Corallococcus caeni: one gene and its partner. The protein of the gene in region 1 interacts with the protein of each later gene in a pairwise test. Links are inferred from orthologs where the notes say so. Each region holds a gene or a part of one and is shown in the gene's direction. Other genes may lie near its edges.

The links. The genes of interacting proteins can lie anywhere in the genome.
Region 2: the proteins of AABA78_RS16695 (region 1) and dnaE interact in binary tests that used the Escherichia coli proteins (3 or more experiments, as listed by UniProt). The link is inferred for Corallococcus caeni from one-to-one orthologs.

What each region holds. Positions count from the first base shown.
Region 1 is NZ_BTTW01000003.1:620,416-627,508, reverse strand. What follows is about bases 2,832-5,731. They hold AABA78_RS16695 (aminotransferase class I/II-fold pyridoxal phosphate-dependent enzyme), read left to right. Parts: upstream 2,832-3,631; coding sequence 3,632-4,831; downstream 4,832-5,731. Other genes in these bases: AABA78_RS16685 (hydroxymethylglutaryl-CoA lyase), read left to right, coding at 5,600-5,731; AABA78_RS16690 (methyltransferase domain-containing protein), read left to right, coding at 4,853-5,578; AABA78_RS16700 (phosphatase PAP2 family protein), read left to right, coding at 2,832-3,566. In the rest of the region: AABA78_RS16705 (efflux RND transporter permease subunit), read left to right, coding at 115-2,589; more of AABA78_RS16700, read left to right, coding at 2,586-2,831; more of AABA78_RS16685, read left to right, coding at 5,732-6,574; AABA78_RS16680 (TIM44-like domain-containing protein), read right to left, coding at 6,599-7,093. UniProt on the Escherichia coli protein: Shows aminotransferase activity with methionine and histidine as substrates, and to a lesser extent also with phenylalanine.
Region 2 is NZ_BTTW01000001.1:1,669,979-1,678,244, reverse strand. What follows is about bases 1,609-5,681. They hold dnaE (DNA polymerase III subunit alpha), read left to right. Parts: upstream 1,609-1,935; coding sequence 1,936-5,481; downstream 5,482-5,681. Other genes in these bases: AABA78_RS06635 (SDR family oxidoreductase), read left to right, coding at 5,502-5,681; AABA78_RS06645 (sulfatase family protein), read right to left, coding at 1,609-1,700. In the rest of the region: more of AABA78_RS06645, read right to left, coding at 1-1,608; more of AABA78_RS06635, read left to right, coding at 5,682-6,305; AABA78_RS06630 (lamin tail domain-containing protein), read left to right, coding at 6,432-8,266. UniProt on the Escherichia coli protein: DNA polymerase III is a complex, multichain enzyme responsible for most of the replicative synthesis in bacteria. This DNA polymerase also exhibits 3' to 5' exonuclease activity. The alpha chain is the DNA polymerase catalytic subunit.

The sequences.
Region 1 (7,093 bases):
GTTCCGGGGGCCTGGATCATGGCCGGCTTATTGCTTTGACGGCCAGCATCAGAGGAGCAGACGGTGTCCCAAGCGCGACGGCAGCGGTGGTTCGAGGGCTTCATCCAGGCAGCGATGTCGCGCCCCTGGCAGGTGCTGCTCGTTGTCGCCCTGGTGACGGCCGCCGCGGGGCTCTTCGCCTCGCGCCTGGAGTTCCGCGGCTCCTTCGTGGAGCTCCTCCCGGAGGGTGCCCCCGAGGTTCGCGATCTGACACGCGTGTCAGAGAAGGCGGGCGGTGACGGATACCTCGTCATCATGGCCAAGGGAGGAACGCCGGAGGCCCTCAAGGCCTACGCCACGGAGTTCCAGCAGCGCCTGGAGGCCCTGCCGACGGTCCGCTACGTCGAGCACCACTATGACGTGGCCTTCTTCCGCCGCCACGGGCTGCTTCTCCTGCCCACGGCGGAGGTCGCTTCCCTGAGGGAGGACCTGGAGGCCCGCGTCCGCTACGAGAAGGAGCGCGCCAGCCCCCTCTTCGTGGACCTGGGCGCGGACACGGTGCCGCCCACCTTCGAGGAGATCGCGAAGAAGCACACCCCGGACACGGCGCTGCCGGAGACGCTGGCGAACAAGGAGGGCACCGAGGTCTACCTGATGATCAAGCCGTCGGGGACGGCGGGGGACCTGGACTTCGCGCGCAACTTCGTGGCCACGGTGTTCGACACCGGCCGCGAGCTCGCGGCCCAGAAGTACCCGGGCGTGACGCTGGAGGCGACGGGCAACTTCCAGAACCGCATCGAAGAGGACGCGGTGATGCGCCGCGACCTGTCCAACGCGGGCCTCTTGTCCGCGCTCATCGCCGTGGGGCTCATCCTGCTGGCCACCCGGCGCATCTCCGCGCTGGCGGTGGTGGGCGTGCCGGTGGTGGTGGGGCTGGTGCTGACGTTCGCGTTCGCGCAGGGCGCCATCGGCCACCTCAACATCGTGACGGGCTTCCTCGTCGCCATCCTCATCGGCCTGGGCATCGAGTACGGCGTCCACCTGGCGATGCGCTACTGGGAGGAGCGCGAGCAGCACGGCGTGAAGGAGGCGCTGACGGCGGCGGTGCGCGGCACCTTCAGCGGGGCGCTCACGTCCGCCTTCACCAACGCGGCGGCGTTCTTCGTGCTGGTGCTGGCGCAGTTCCACGCCTTCCAGCAGTTCGGCCTGCTCGCGGGCATCGGCGTGCTGATGGCGGTGCTGTCCGCGTATGCGCTGGGCCCGTCGCTGCTCGCCATCGCGGAGCGCATCCGCCCGTACCGCCGTGACGCCGCCCCCGGCGCCGCCGTCCAGGCCTCCGCGCCCGCCGTGGAGCAGGCCCCGGCTCCGGCGAAGGAGTGGCGGCGCTGGCCCACGGGCGTCATCGTCGCGGTGGCGCTGTCGGTGGTGGGCTTCGCGGCGTACTCGGTGGGCATCGCGCCCCGGCTGGGCTTCGAGACCAACCTGCGCAACCTGAAGGGGGACTCGCCGGCGTCGCGGCTGGACGACCACATCACGGCGCAGATCGGCGCGCCGCTCAACCCCGCCATCCTCTCCGTGGACACGCTGGAGCAGGTCCGCGAGGTGGAGGCCGTCATCGCCCAGGTGAAGGCGAACAACGGCGCCAACTCCGTGTTCCTGCGCACCGCGTCGCTGAGCGACCTGGTGCCGTCCGACGTGGCGGGGCACGCGGCGGAGATGGGCCGCATCCGGACGCTGCTGGACGGGCTGCCGAAGTCCGCCCAGGAGGACCCGCGCGTGAAGGACCTGCGGCAGATGGTGGACGCGAAGCCCTACGGGCTGGAGGAGCTGCCGGTGGAGGCGCGCCGCCGCTTCGAGGCGCTGGACGGCAAGGGGATGTTCCTCCTGCTGTTCCCGTCGGTGTCCAACTACGACACGCAGGACCTGAACCGCTGGGCGACGCAGCTGGATGAGGTGGTGGTCGGGGCGAGGGCGAAGGGCGTCGACCTGGCGGTGCTGGACAGCAACCGCATCGCGGCGCGCATCTTCGCGCTGGTGCGTGGGGACGGGCCGTTCATCCTCTGGTCCGCTGCGGCGGTGGTGTTCCTGGTCATCCTGGCCAGCCTGCGCAGCTTCAAGCGCGCGCTCTTGGTGGCGGGCCCGCTGTTCCTGGGCATGACCTGCCTGGCGGGCGGCATGTACCTCTTCGACGTCCAGCTCAACTTCATCAACGCGGTGGTGCTGCCCAACCTGTTGGCCATCGCGGTGGACAACTCGGTGCACCTGTTCCACCGGTACGAGGAAGAGGGCCCCGGGTCGCTGGGCCGGGTCGTGCGCAACACCGGCTTCGCGGCGGTGGTGGCCACCCTGTCCAACGCGGCGGGCTACGGAGCGCTCCTCGTGGCGAATCACCAGGGCTTGCGCAGCATCGGGCAGATTGCCCTACTTGGGGTGGTGAGCACCTTCCTGGGGACGACGGTGTTCTTTCCGGCCATGCTGGCGTTGCTGGAGCGGTGGAAGGGGCGGCGGTCCGCGGAGGCACCAGGGTCGGGCGCGGTGGTGCGGAGCCTCAATCTCGGGGGGGCCGGCGAGCTGCCGGCCGAGTCGCCGGGGGAGCGCAAATCGGCGTGAGCATCTGGTCATTCAGCCAGGGCCGTGTGCGGCCCGTCCTGGCGTCGTCGGGTGAAGCGCTCGTGCGCTTCCGGCAGGTGGACCTCGTCCTGATGGCGGCCTGCTCGGTGGCGGCCCTGGTGTGCGTGGGCCCGGCCCGCTGGGCGCCGCACTCCGGCCGCAACGCGCTCCTCTTCCTCTTCTTCGCGCTGGGCCTGCCGGCCGTGCGCATGCTGGAGGCCCGCTTCCCCCGCCAGCCGCTGCTCGCCATCGTGGCGGACTTCTGGCTCCTGCCCGTGTCGGCGCTGGCCCACGGGTGGCTGGGCCCCATCGTGGACTGGGTGAACCCACTGGTGAAGGACGCCCAGCTGGTCGCGGTGGATCAGAAGCTGTTCGGCTTCCAGGCCGCGGTGGCGCTGTCGCACGTGGTGCCGCCCTGGGCCAACGACGTCCTGATGCTCTGCTACTACGGGCACTTCATGTGGCCGCTGCTCTTGGGCATCTACCTGTACGCCCGGGGTAGGGGGCCCACGCCCGGCTTCGACGAGTACCTGCTGGGGCTGGGGCTGCTGCTGGGCTTCAACTACGCGGCGTACTCGCTGGTGCCCGCGGTGGGGCCCCGGTACTTCCTCATCGGCGCGTTCGACGGGCCGGCCACCCAGGGGTGGATCCTCACGCCGCTGTTGGAGTCCATGATGCGCACGCCGGTGTACACCCGGGACTGCTTCCCGTCGGGGCACACCGGGGTGATGCTGGTGGTGCTCTTCTACGCGTTCCGGTTCGCCCGGCGGTTCTTCTGGGTGATGCTCTTCCCCGGCATGGGGCTCATCTTCGCGACGCTGGCGGGGCGGTTCCACTACGTCATCGACCTGGTGTGCGCGGTGCCGCTGGTGCTGGTGGTGACGGGGCTGGCGCTGGCCCTGTCCCGGGCCGCCCGGCAGCGCGCGGTGGAACAGGGCGCGCGTTCCGTGCCCGTGGACGCTATCGTCCGGCCCTGAACCGCCAGCCGGTCACCCCGGGGTCCGGGGAGGACGTGCGCTGGCCTTTTTTTGAGGCCTGACCCATGTCCCCCCGGCCCGTGCTCGCGCAACGCGTCTCCCGCTTCGGCACCACCGTCTTCTCCGAGTTCAGCGCGCTGGCGCTGAAGCACCAGGCCGTGAACCTGGGGCAGGGCTTCCCGGACTTCGACGGGCCGGACGCCATCAAGGAGGCCGCGTGGAAGGCCATCCAGGGCGGCGTCAACCAGTACGCCCCCGGCGTGGGCGCGAAGGACCTGCGCAACGCCATCGCGGAGCACGCGCAGCGCTTCTACGGCCACGCCGTGGACCCGGACACCATGGTCACCGTCACGAGCGGCGCGACGGAGGCCATCCTCGACGTCATCCTGGGCCTGGTGGACCCCGGCGACGAGGTGGTGGCCTTCGAGCCGTTCTACGACTCCTACGACGCCAACATCGCCTTCGTGGGCGCCACGCCGCGCTACGTGCCCCTGCGCCCGCCGGACGCGGAGCACACCACGTGGTGGTTCGACCGCGACGAGGTCCGCGCCGCCTTCGGTCCGAAGACGCGGCTGCTCATCCTCAACTCGCCGCACAACCCCACGGGCAAGGTCTTCACGCGCGAGGAGCTGGAGTTCCTGGGCCACCTCTGCGCCGAGCACGACGTGAAGGTGCTGGCGGATGAAGTCTATGAGCACATCGTCTTCGCCCCCTCGCGCCACATCCGCGCCGCCACGGTGCCGGTGCTCGCGGACCGCACGGTGACGGTGAGCAGCGCGGGCAAGTCCTTCAGCCTGACGGGGTGGAAGATCGGCTGGATCATCGCGCCGCCGCCGCTGCGGGATGCCGTACAGCGCGCGCACCAGTTCGTCACCTTCGCCACCGCGTCGCCGTTCCAGGCCGCCATGGCCGTGGCGCTGCGGCTGCCGGACAGCTACTTCCAGGAGCTGACGGCGCTCTACACCGCCCGGCGGGAGCGGCTGCTCACGGGCCTGCGCGCGGCGGGGCTCCAGGCGTTCTCCCCGGAGGGCAGCTACTTCATCCTCGCGGACATCACCGGCTACGGCTTCGCGGACGACGTGGCCTTCTGCCGGCACCTGGTGACGGAGGTGGGCGTGGCGGGCATCCCGCCCAGCGTCTTCTACGGCCCGGAGCACCGGCACCTGGGACAGCGCTTCGCGCGCTTCGCCTTCTGCAAGTCGGAAGCGGTGCTGGACGAGGCCGTGCGCCGCCTGCGCGAGAAGCTGCCCGCCCTCAAGCGCTGACGCGTCCCATAAAGGCGCGCGATGGCCGTGAGCGACTTCTTCGGGGAGCTGTACCTGCGCAGCACGCTGCCGTACCTCTCCGAGGCGGTGACGGCCCGGGAAGGGGAGTACCTGTCCCGGGCGTTCGCGGACGTGGAGGGGCCGGTGGTGGACCTGGGCTGCGGCCACGGCCGGCACGCGGCTCGGCTCAACGCGGAGGGCGCGCTCGCCGGGCGGGTGGTGGGGCTGGAGCTGGATCCGCTGTCCCTGCGCCTGCGCCGCCCCGGCTTTCCCGCGGTGCGGGGCGACCTGCGGGCGCTGCCCTTCCAGGACGCGTCCCTGGGGGGCGCGTACGCCTGGTATTCGACACTCTTCGCCTTCAGTGACGCGGAGCACGTCCAGGTGCTGCGCGAGGTGGCGCGGGTGCTGCGGCCCGGCGGACGGTTGGTGTTCCAGACGGTTCCCTACGAGCGGCTGGCCGGAAGTCCGGGCGCGTCGTTCCGCGAGCGGTTACCGGATGGGAGTCTCCTGGAGGAGGAGAGCCGCTTCGACGCGACGCGTGGCCGCGATGTCGGCCAGCGTCAGCTCACCTTGCCGGACGGTCGCGTCCTGCGAGCGGCGTACGCGCTTCGTTACTATCCTCTTGCGGAACTGGAACGGCTGTTGGAAAGCACGGGCTTTTCGGTGGAGTGGGTGCACGGCGGCCTGGATTCCGGGCCGATGACACCCGAGTCGACCGACCTCATCGTGGGAGCCGGGCGCGGTTGACCGGCCCGGGACACGTCCAAAGTGGATCCGAAAGAGACATCGCGAACGCGGGTCGGCCTGCTGGGGCAACTGCCCCGCCGGGTCGACGTGTACGAGGTCGGCCCCCGCGACGGCCTGCAGAACGAGCTCCGCACGCTGCCCACCCGCGACAAGGCGCGCCTCATCAACGCCCTGGTCGCCGCGGGGGAGAAGCGCATCGAGGTGACGTCGTTCGTGTCACCCAAGTGGATCCCCCAGTTGGCGGACGCGGAGGAGCTGCTCAAGCTGGTGGGCCGCCGCCCGGGGGTCGTCTTCTCCGCGCTGGTGCCCAACCTCAAGGGCCTGGAGCGCGCGCAGGCGGCGGGCCTGGAGGAGGCCGCGGTGTTCATCTCCGCGTCGGAGGCCCACTCCAAGAAGAACATCAACAAGACCATCGCGGAGGCCCTGGCCGGCGCGAAGGAAGTGACGGCCGCCGCCCGCAAGGCCGGCATGCGCGTGCGCGGCTACCTGTCCACCGTGTGGGGCTGCCCCTACGAGGGCCACGTCCCGGTGGAGCGCGTGGTGGACATCTGCCGTCAGCTGGTGGACGCGGGCATCTACCAGCTCAGCCTGGGCGACACGATTGGCGTGGGCACGCCCCGCCAGACGGAGGAAATCCTGGCCGCGCTGCTCCAGCACATGCCGGTGGACACGCTGGCGCTGCACCTGCACGACACGCGCGGCACCGCGCTGGCCAACGCGCTGGTGGGCCTGTCCGCGGGCGTCACCACGTTCGACGCGAGCATCGGCGGGCTGGGCGGCTGTCCCTACGCGCCGGGCGCCGCGGGCAACCTGGCCTCCGAGGACGCGGTGTTCATGCTGCACGGCATGGGCGTGGACACCGGCATCGACCTGGACAAGCTGGTGGAGGCCGGGGAGATCGCCCAGGAGCTCATCGGCCGGAAGCTCGCGGGCAAGTACCTCCAGGCCGCGCTGGGTGAACGGGACAAGAAGGCCTCCCGCCGCGCGCAGACCTGAAGGCCCCTACCAGGGACCGCGTGACTAGCGGTCCCCGAGCATCGCCGTCAGCTGCTCCTCCAGGCCCAGGTGCTGGGCGGCGATCTGCAGCATGCGCCGCTCCTTGCGGTCGATGCGGCCGTCCACCAGCGCCATGTCCACGATGTGGCGCAGGAACACCTCCGCCTCCGGGCTGCCGCGCGGGACGAGGCGCTCGAAGAGCTGGGGCCCGGCGTTGAGCGCCATCTCCACGTTGGGCCACGACACGCTCCAGCGCTCCGCGCACAGCTTGAGCAGGCGGCGCTCGGCGGCGGTGACTTCACCGTCCGCGGCGGCGATGGACGCCATCATGTAGAGCAGCCGCTCGCGCTCCTTCACGTCCGTCACCACCCGGTCGCCGTCGCCGTCGCCCTGGGCGTGTCCGCCGACGTCCATGGGCGGGGGCGCGACGGTGCCGCGCTCGGCCTGGCGCCGCTGCTGGTAGCGGGCTGCGTTCGCGCTCGTCTGCCGCGCGTGGTGCACGTTCCAGGACTCGAAGGG
Region 2 (8,266 bases), on another replicon or contig:
CCCGGCCGCGCCAGCGACGCCAACGAGCGCCCCCGGAACGACTCCGGCGCGGGCACACCCATGAGGTCCAGCACCGTCGGCGCCACGTCCAGCGAGCGCGCCCGCTGTGCCACCTCCCGCCCTGACGCCACCTTCCCGGGCAGCCGCACCGCGAACGGGATGCGCAGCCCCACGCTGCCCCACAGGTGGTCGCCGTGCCCCTGGCCCAGCCCCTCGTCCTCCAGGTGCTCGCCGTGGTCCGACAGCAGGACCACCAGCGTGTCGTCCCACCGCCCCCGCCGCTCCAGGTCCGCGCGCACGCTCCCCACGAGCCCGTCGAACGTGCGCACCGCCGCGTCGTAGTTCGCCGCCAGCGCCGCGACGTCCTCCGGCGTGGTCGCGGGCGCGTCCGGATCCACCTCCATCCGGGGCGTCGCCCCGAAGCGCCACGGCCCCCGGTAGCCGTGCTCCACGTACTGTCCCTCCTGCGGCCACGGCGCCGCGTAGGGGAAGTGCGTGGACGACGCGAACACCACCAGCGCGAACGGCGCGTTCTCCGGCATCCCATCCAGCACGTGCCGCACCCGCGTGCGCAGCGGGGCCGGATCCGTCAGCTCCGGGAACTCGCTCCGCTCCTCGAACAGCCCCGGCGCCAGCGCCGTCCACGGCAGCAGCGCCACGTGGGTGATCAGCATCCGCTGCCGCACCAGGTCCGGGAAGCGGAAGTCCGGCGCGGACACCACCTGGAAGCCATACGGGAAGCGCGAGAAGTGGTCCCCCGCGTAGTCCGCCACCACCGCCGTGCGGTAGCCCTGCGCTCCCAGCGCCGTGGCCAGCGTGGTGAGCTTCTCCTCGCGCGCCTCGCGTCCCACCAGCGTGTGCACCACCGGGTGCTCGCCCGCGTACTGCGACGTGAGCAGCGTCGTCCATGACGGCGCCGTGCGCGGCACCTGCACCACCGTGTCGTTGAAGCGCGTGCCTTCCCCCATCAGCCGGTCGATGTTCGGCGACGTGGCCCGCGGGTAGCCGTTGCCCGACAGGTGGTCCGGCCGGAGCCCGTCCGACGCCAGGATGAGCAGGTTCGGCCGCGCGGGCCCGCGGGCCTCCGCCCCACCTGCCGTCCGCGTCAGCCCCAGCCCCGTGAAGCCCGCCACCGCCGCCGCGGCCGTCACGCCGCCCAGCACGCCGCGCCAGCGAGGTGACTCCGACAGCCACCGGCCCACCACCGCCAGCACGCTCAACACCGGCAGCACCAGCGCGGCCAGGGTCCAACCCGATGGCTGCGTGCCGCTCAGCCCCCGCAGCACCGCCGCCGTCACCTCCGAGCGCGCATACAGCGTCGCCGCGTACAGGTGCGGATGCCGCGCCATGTCCGCCGCCACCAGGAACCCCTCCACCACCAGGCACCCCAGGCCGCTCAGCCAGAACACCGCGCGCCGGCTCCGCTCCGCCGCCCACAGCCCGGCCCCCAAGAGCGCCCCCAGCACCAGCCCCACCACGCAGTACGCGCCAATGAGCCGCGCCACCTGCCACAGCACCACGCTCCGCCACGTGTTCCAGACGTACTCCGTGACGACGCCGCTCTCGTTCCCCTGGTAACCCAGTTGCATGTTCAGCAGGGCACAGAGCGTGTAGAGCGCCAGGAAGACGAGCAGGCCCGCCCGGCAGCCAAGCAGGAGGGCGCGGGCGAGCGTCGGCGGTGTACGGGCGAAGGCGGGCATCCTGGGGCAGCGTGGTCACGAATCCCACGGTGGCCACCCCACGGCCGGTGGGAGTGCCCACGCCCGGACGGACGGGGGGCGGAATTCCGCTCCCGGTGTCTCCCAGGCCGGATTTCCGGGCCCCGCACACGCGCGTCCCGCTTCTTTCTTCTGGCCCCGTCACTGGACTGGCGAGCAGGGGTTGCGGGCTCTAGTGTTCAGGCGCCTCTTTCTTCACCCGGGAGCCGGAACGCCCATGTCCTTTACCCACCTTCACCTCCACACCCTCTATTCGCTGCTGGATGGGGCCATCCGGATGAAGGACCTCATCAAGACGGTGAAGGAGAAGGGCATGTCGAGCGTGGCCGTGACGGACCACGGCAACATGTTCGGCACCATCGACTTCTACAAGAAGGCGAAGGACGCCGGCATCAAGCCCATCCTCGGCCTGGAGGCGTACGTCGCCGGCCCCAAGGGGCGCGAGGACCGCTCGGAGAAGGTGGCCCACCACCTCATCCTCCTGGCCAAGAACGCGGAGGGCTACGCGAACCTGCGCTACCTGTCCTCCACCGCGTACATGAACGGGTTCTACTACCACCCGCGCATCGACAAGCAGGTGCTCGCGGAGCACAGCAAGGGGCTCGTCGGCCTCACCGCGTGCCTGGGCGGTGAAGTCACGAGCGCGTGCTTCCGCGGCGACATGGACAACGCCCGCCGCGTGGCCGCTGAATACAAGGGCATCTTCGAGCCCGACAGCTTCTACCTGGAGGTCCAGTCCAACGGGATGACCGAGCAGGACAAGGCCAACGAGAACCTCAAGCAGCTCTCGCGTGACCTGGACATCCCGCTCGTCGCCACCGCGGACGCGCACTACATCAAGCGCGAGGACGCCAAGGCGCACGAGCTGCTCATGTGCATCGCCAGCGGCAAGACGCTGGCGGACAACAAGCGCCTGCGCCACTCCACCGACAAGCTCTACGTCACCAGCCCGGAGGAGATGCTCGGCTTCTTCGCGGACTCGCCGGAGGCCGTGCACAACTCCATGCGCATCGCGGAGATGTGCAACGTGGAGCTGAAGCTGGGCAAGCCCATGCTCCCCACGTTCAAGGTGCCGGACGGCCACACGCCGGACACCTTCATGTCGGAGCTGGCCTACGAGGGCCTGCGCCAGCGCTTCAAGGAGCTGGAGGGCCAGTACCCCATCGACCGCGAGCAGTACCAGGCGCGCCTCACGCTGGAGCTGGGCGTCATCCAGCGCATGGGCTTCAGCGGCTACTTCCTCATCGTCCAGGACTTCATCAACTGGGCCAAGGACCACAACATCCCGGTGGGCCCGGGCCGTGGCTCCGGCGCAGGTTCCCTGGTGGCCTACGCGCTGCGCATCACCGACCTGGACCCCATCCCGTACAACCTCCTCTTCGAGCGCTTTCTCAACCCGGAGCGCGTGTCGATGCCGGACTTCGATATCGACTTCTGCCAGGACCGGCGCGACGAGGTCATCAAGTACGTGGGCCGCAAGTACGGCGAGATGAACGTGGGGCAGATCATCACGTTCGGCTCGCTCAAGGCCAAGAGCGTGCTGCGCGACGTGTGCCGCGTCTTCGGCCTGCCCTTCAGCGAAGGCGACCGCATCGCCAAGCTGGTACCCGAGGTCCTCAACATCACCTTGAAGGAGGCCATCGAGATGGAGCCTCGCCTCAAGGAGATGATCGAAAAGCCCCAGAACATCGGCGAGGTGGAGGGCAACCCCGTCACCACCAAGGACGTGCTGGAAATTGCGCTCGCGCTGGAGGGCCTGCACCGCCAGCCCGGCATGCACGCCGCGGGCGTGGTCATCGCGGACAAGCCGCTCTGGGAGTTCGTGCCCGTCTACCAGCCGCCGGGTGAGAAGATCCTCATCACCCAGTTCGCCAAGGACGAGGTGGAGGCCGCGGGCCTGGTGAAGTTCGACTTCCTCGGCCTCAAGACGCTCACCGTCATCCAGCACGCGCTGGACCTGGTGAACCGCAACCACGGCAAGGACATCAAGCGGCACGAGATCCCGCTGCACGACGAGAAGATGTGGCAGTTGATGGCGGAAGGCGACACCGCCGGCGTCTTCCAGATGGAGTCCAGCGGCTTCACCGAAATGGTGATGAAGCTCAAGCCCACCTGCTTCGAAGACGTCATCGCCGCCGGCGCGCTCTACCGCCCGGGTCCGCTGGACTCCGGCATGGTGGACGTCTTCATCAACCGCAAGCACGGCCGGGAGAAGGTGGCCTACCCGCACCCCAACCTGGAGCCGGTGCTCAAGGACACCTACGGCGTCATCGTCTACCAGGAACAGGTGATGCAGATCTCCCAGGTGCTGGGAGGCTACACCCTGGGCCGCGCGGACCTCCTTCGCCGCGCGATGGGCAAGAAGAAGGCCGAGGTCATGCAGGCCGAGCGGGCCGGCTTCCTGGAGGGCTGCAAGACCAACAACGTGGACCTGAAGGTCGCGGGCGAAATCTTCGACCTGATGGAGAAGTTCGCCGAGTACGGCTTCAACAAGAGCCACTCCGCGGCGTACGGCCTGGTCACCATCCACACGGCGTGGCTCAAGGCCCACTACCCGTGCGAATTCATGGCCGCCCTTCTCACCAGCGAGAAGGATAACACCGACAAGGTGGTGAAGCACATCGGCGAGGCCCGCGAGTCGGGCACGCAGGTGCTGCCGCCGGACGTGAACCAGTCCGACATGGCCTTCGGCGCGGTGGAGGGGAAGATCCGCTTCGGGCTGGGCGCCATCAAGGGCGTGGGCGAGGGCGCCATCGAGTCCATCCTGGAGGCGCGCAAGGAAGGCCCCTTCAAGAGCCTCTTCGACTTCTGCGAGCGCGTGGACGGCCGCCGCGTCAACCGCAAGGTGCTGGAGGCGCTGGTGAAGGCGGGCGCCTTCGACTTCGAGAAGCGCCCCCGCGCCCAGCTCTTCGAGACGATTGAGCGCGCGATGAACCGCGGCTCCTCCAGCCAGAAGGACAAGGCCGCGGGCCAGAGCTCGCTGTTCGGCATGCTCGCGGGCCCCGCGTCCGCCGGTACCGGCCTCAAGGACGACTACGCGCAGGTGGAGGAGTGGCCGGAGAAGGAGCGCCTGGCCTACGAGAAGGAGGCCATCGGCTTCTACGTGTCCGGCCACCCGCTGTACCAGTACGAGAAGGAGCTCAAGCGCTACGCGCGGCCCATCACCGCCGTGCAGCGCGCGCGCCGCGACGAGAAGCTCACCGTGGCGGGCATCATCACCGTGCTGCGCGAGCGCCCCACCAAGACGGGCAAGCGCATGGCGTGGGTCACCATCGAAGACCTGTCCGGCTCCACGGAGTTGGTGTGCTTCCCGGGCAAGGACGGCACGCGCAACGTGATGGGCAAGGACGGCAAGTGGTCCAAGCAGGGCCCCAAGCCGGGCTACGAGCACTGGGAGCACCTGCTCAAGTCGGACGACCCCATCCTCGTCACCGGCACCGTGCAGATTTCCCAGCGCGACGAGAACACGCCCACCGCGGAGCTCATCGTCGAGGACATCCAGAGCCTCAAGGCCGTGCGCGAGAAGCGCACCAAGCGCCTGGAGCTGCGCCTGCCCGCGGACGTCGTCACCGAGGAGCGGCTGGCCAGGCTCAACGAGCTGGCGAAGAAGTACGCGGGCGCGACGCCGGTGGCGGTGAGCGTGCTGTTCCCGGGGGAAGCGGAGGCGCACATCTCCGGCACCACGCTCAAGGTGCAGGTGAACGACGATTTGCTCCTCGCGGTGGACCGCCTCTTCGGGCAGAAGGTCGTGGAGTTCGGCTGACAGCGAAAGGAAGCGACTCCATGGCGGACAGCGTGTTCAAGGACGGGCTGCTCAAGGGCAAGACGGCGTTCGTCTCCGGCGGCAGCAGCGGCATCAACCTCGGCATCGCCACCGCGTTCGTGAAGGCGGGCGCGAAGGTGGCCATCAACGGCCGCAACGTGGAGAAGCTGGAGGGCGCGGTGAAGGGCCTCCAGGCCCACGGCACCGCGATGGGCGTGGCCGCCGACGTGCGCGACTACGCGTCCGTGGAGAAGGCCCTCCAGCAGGTGAAGGACGCGTACGGCGAAATCGACGTGCTGGTGTGCGGCGCCGCCGGCAACTTCCCCGCGCCCGCGCTGGGCATGTCCTCCAACGGCTTCAAGGCGGTGATGGACATCGACGTGCTGGGCACCTTCAACGTGTCCCGCGCCGCCTTCGAACACCTGCGCAAGCCGGGCGCCTCCGTCATCAACATCTCCGCGCCCCAGGCCTACCTGCCCATGGCCATGCAGGCCCACGTGTGCGCCGCCAAGGCCGGCGTGGACATGCTCACCCGCGTGCTCGCCATCGAGTGGGGCGGCGCGGGCGTGCGCATCAACGCCATCACCCCGGGTCCCATCGAGGGCACGGAGGGTATGAGCCGCCTGGCCCCGTCGGAGGGCTCGCGCCAGAAGCTCGCGGAGGCCCTGCCGCTGCAGCGCTTCGGCACCCCGGACGACATCGCCCGGCTGGCCCTCTTCCTGTCCTCCGACGCCGCGTCCTTCATCACCGGCGCCATCATGGTGTGCGACGGCGGCCAGTCCCTCCTGGGCGGCGCCGCCGTGCTCCAGGCCATCAACGGCTGATTTTCAGTTGATGTGCAAAGTTCCGGCCCTGCTTAGCGGGGGCCGGGGGATGTCTGCTAGAAAGCACTGCAACCCCGCGTGAAGCGAATGCTGCCGCGCGGGGCTGCTCGCTGGACGGAGACATCCATGTCCCCACGGATTGCTGTGCTCGCCCGCTGTCTGGGGTTGAGCGTGCTGTGTCTGGGCCTGTCGCTGGGCTGCAATGATTCCGGAACGCCGCCGAACCCACCGCCCGAGGTGGAAGGCGTGGTGGACGCGGCGGCCTCCACGGTGGCGGTGGACCGGCCCACGGGGGTGCTCGCGAACGGCCAGGACCTGGCGGTCGTCACGGTGACGGCGCTGCGCAAGGCGGACGGCTCGCGGCTGTCCGGACGCGCGGTGACGGTGACGGTGGAGGGGGAGGGCGCCTCCGTCGTGCAGCCCGCGGAGGTCACGGACATCTCCGGCGTGGCGCAGGCGTGGGTGGCGTCCACGGTGCCGGGCGTGAAGACGGTGAAGGCGTCCGTGAAGGACGACACCGGCAAGATGGTGCCGCTCACCGCGACGGCCACGGTGGACTTCGCGGCCGTCAGCACGGTGAAGACGCTGGCGTTCCGCTCGGCGCTGCCGGATGGCGTGGCGGGCGAGCCGCTCAAGCTCCTGGTGGTGGAGGTGCGGGACGGCGCCGGCGCGGTGGTGACGGACAGCACGGCGGAGGTGACGCTGTCGCTGGGCTCCGGCGGCATCGTGTTCCCGGAGGGGCTGCTGACGGTGGCGGCGGTGAACGGCGTCGCGACCTTCCCGGACGTGGTGCTGAAGAAGGCGGGCAAGGGCTACCACTTCATCGCGAACGCGCCGGGCTTCGCGCCCGTGGCCAGCACCCCCTTCGCGGTGGCGCCCGGTGCGGTGGTGGCGGTGGGGCTGGACCGTTTCCTGGAGACCGCCACGGCGGGCGTGGCGGAGGCCCTGGAGGTCACGCTCGCGGACATGTACTCCAACACGGTCACGACCTACACGGGCACGGTGACGATGACCTCCACGGACGCGGCCGCGACGCTGCCGGCCGCGCACACCTTCACCGCCGCGGACGCGGGCAAGTTCAAGTTCCAGGGCATCACCTTCCGCACGGCCGGGCCTCAGTTCCTGATGCTCAAGGACAGCGCGGGGGCCTTCTCGTCCACCTTCCCCCGGGTGAACGTTTCCGCCGCGGCGGCCTCGAAGCTGGTCTTCACGCAGCAGCCTGCCACGCCCGTGTCGACGCGCGCTTCGCTGGGGACGGTGAAGGTGGCGCTGCAGGACGCCTTCGGCAACGGGGTGCCGGTGACGTCGCCGTCGGTGACGCTGTCGCTGCCGGCGGGGGCCTTCACGCTGGGCGGGACCGTGAGCGTGGCGCCGGTGGACGGCGTCGCGACGTTCACGGGCTTGAGCATCGCGGGCCATGGCACCACGCACCTGGTGGCCTCCGCGCAGGGCCTGCAGGACGGGAGCAGCGCGGACGTGCAGGTGGTGGACGACGTGGCGCCCGCGAAGCCGGTGCTGACGCAGACCGGCGCCACGGAGACGGGCCTCACCGTGCAGTGGACGGGCGTGGGGGATGACGGCGTGCAGGGGCAGCTGGCGTCGCAGGAGCTGCGCTACTCCACGTCCGCCATCACCACGGACGCGGCCTTCAACGCGGCGACGCCGGTGACCGTCGGCGCTCCCGTGCCCCCGGGCACGGTGCAGTCCGCGACCCTCTCCGGCCTGGCGGCGGGCAAGACGTACCACGTGGCGTTGAAGGCCACGGACGCGCACGGCAACTCCTCGCGCTCGGACAGCCTGGCGGTGTCCACAGTGGACCCGCAGGTGACGCAGCTGGCGTTCACGACGCAGCCTTCGAACGGCAACGCGGGCTCGGCGCTCGCGGACGTGAAGGTGTCGCTGCTGGACGCGCGGGGAGACGTCGTCCCCCTGGCCACCACGGCGGTGACGTTGACCCTCAC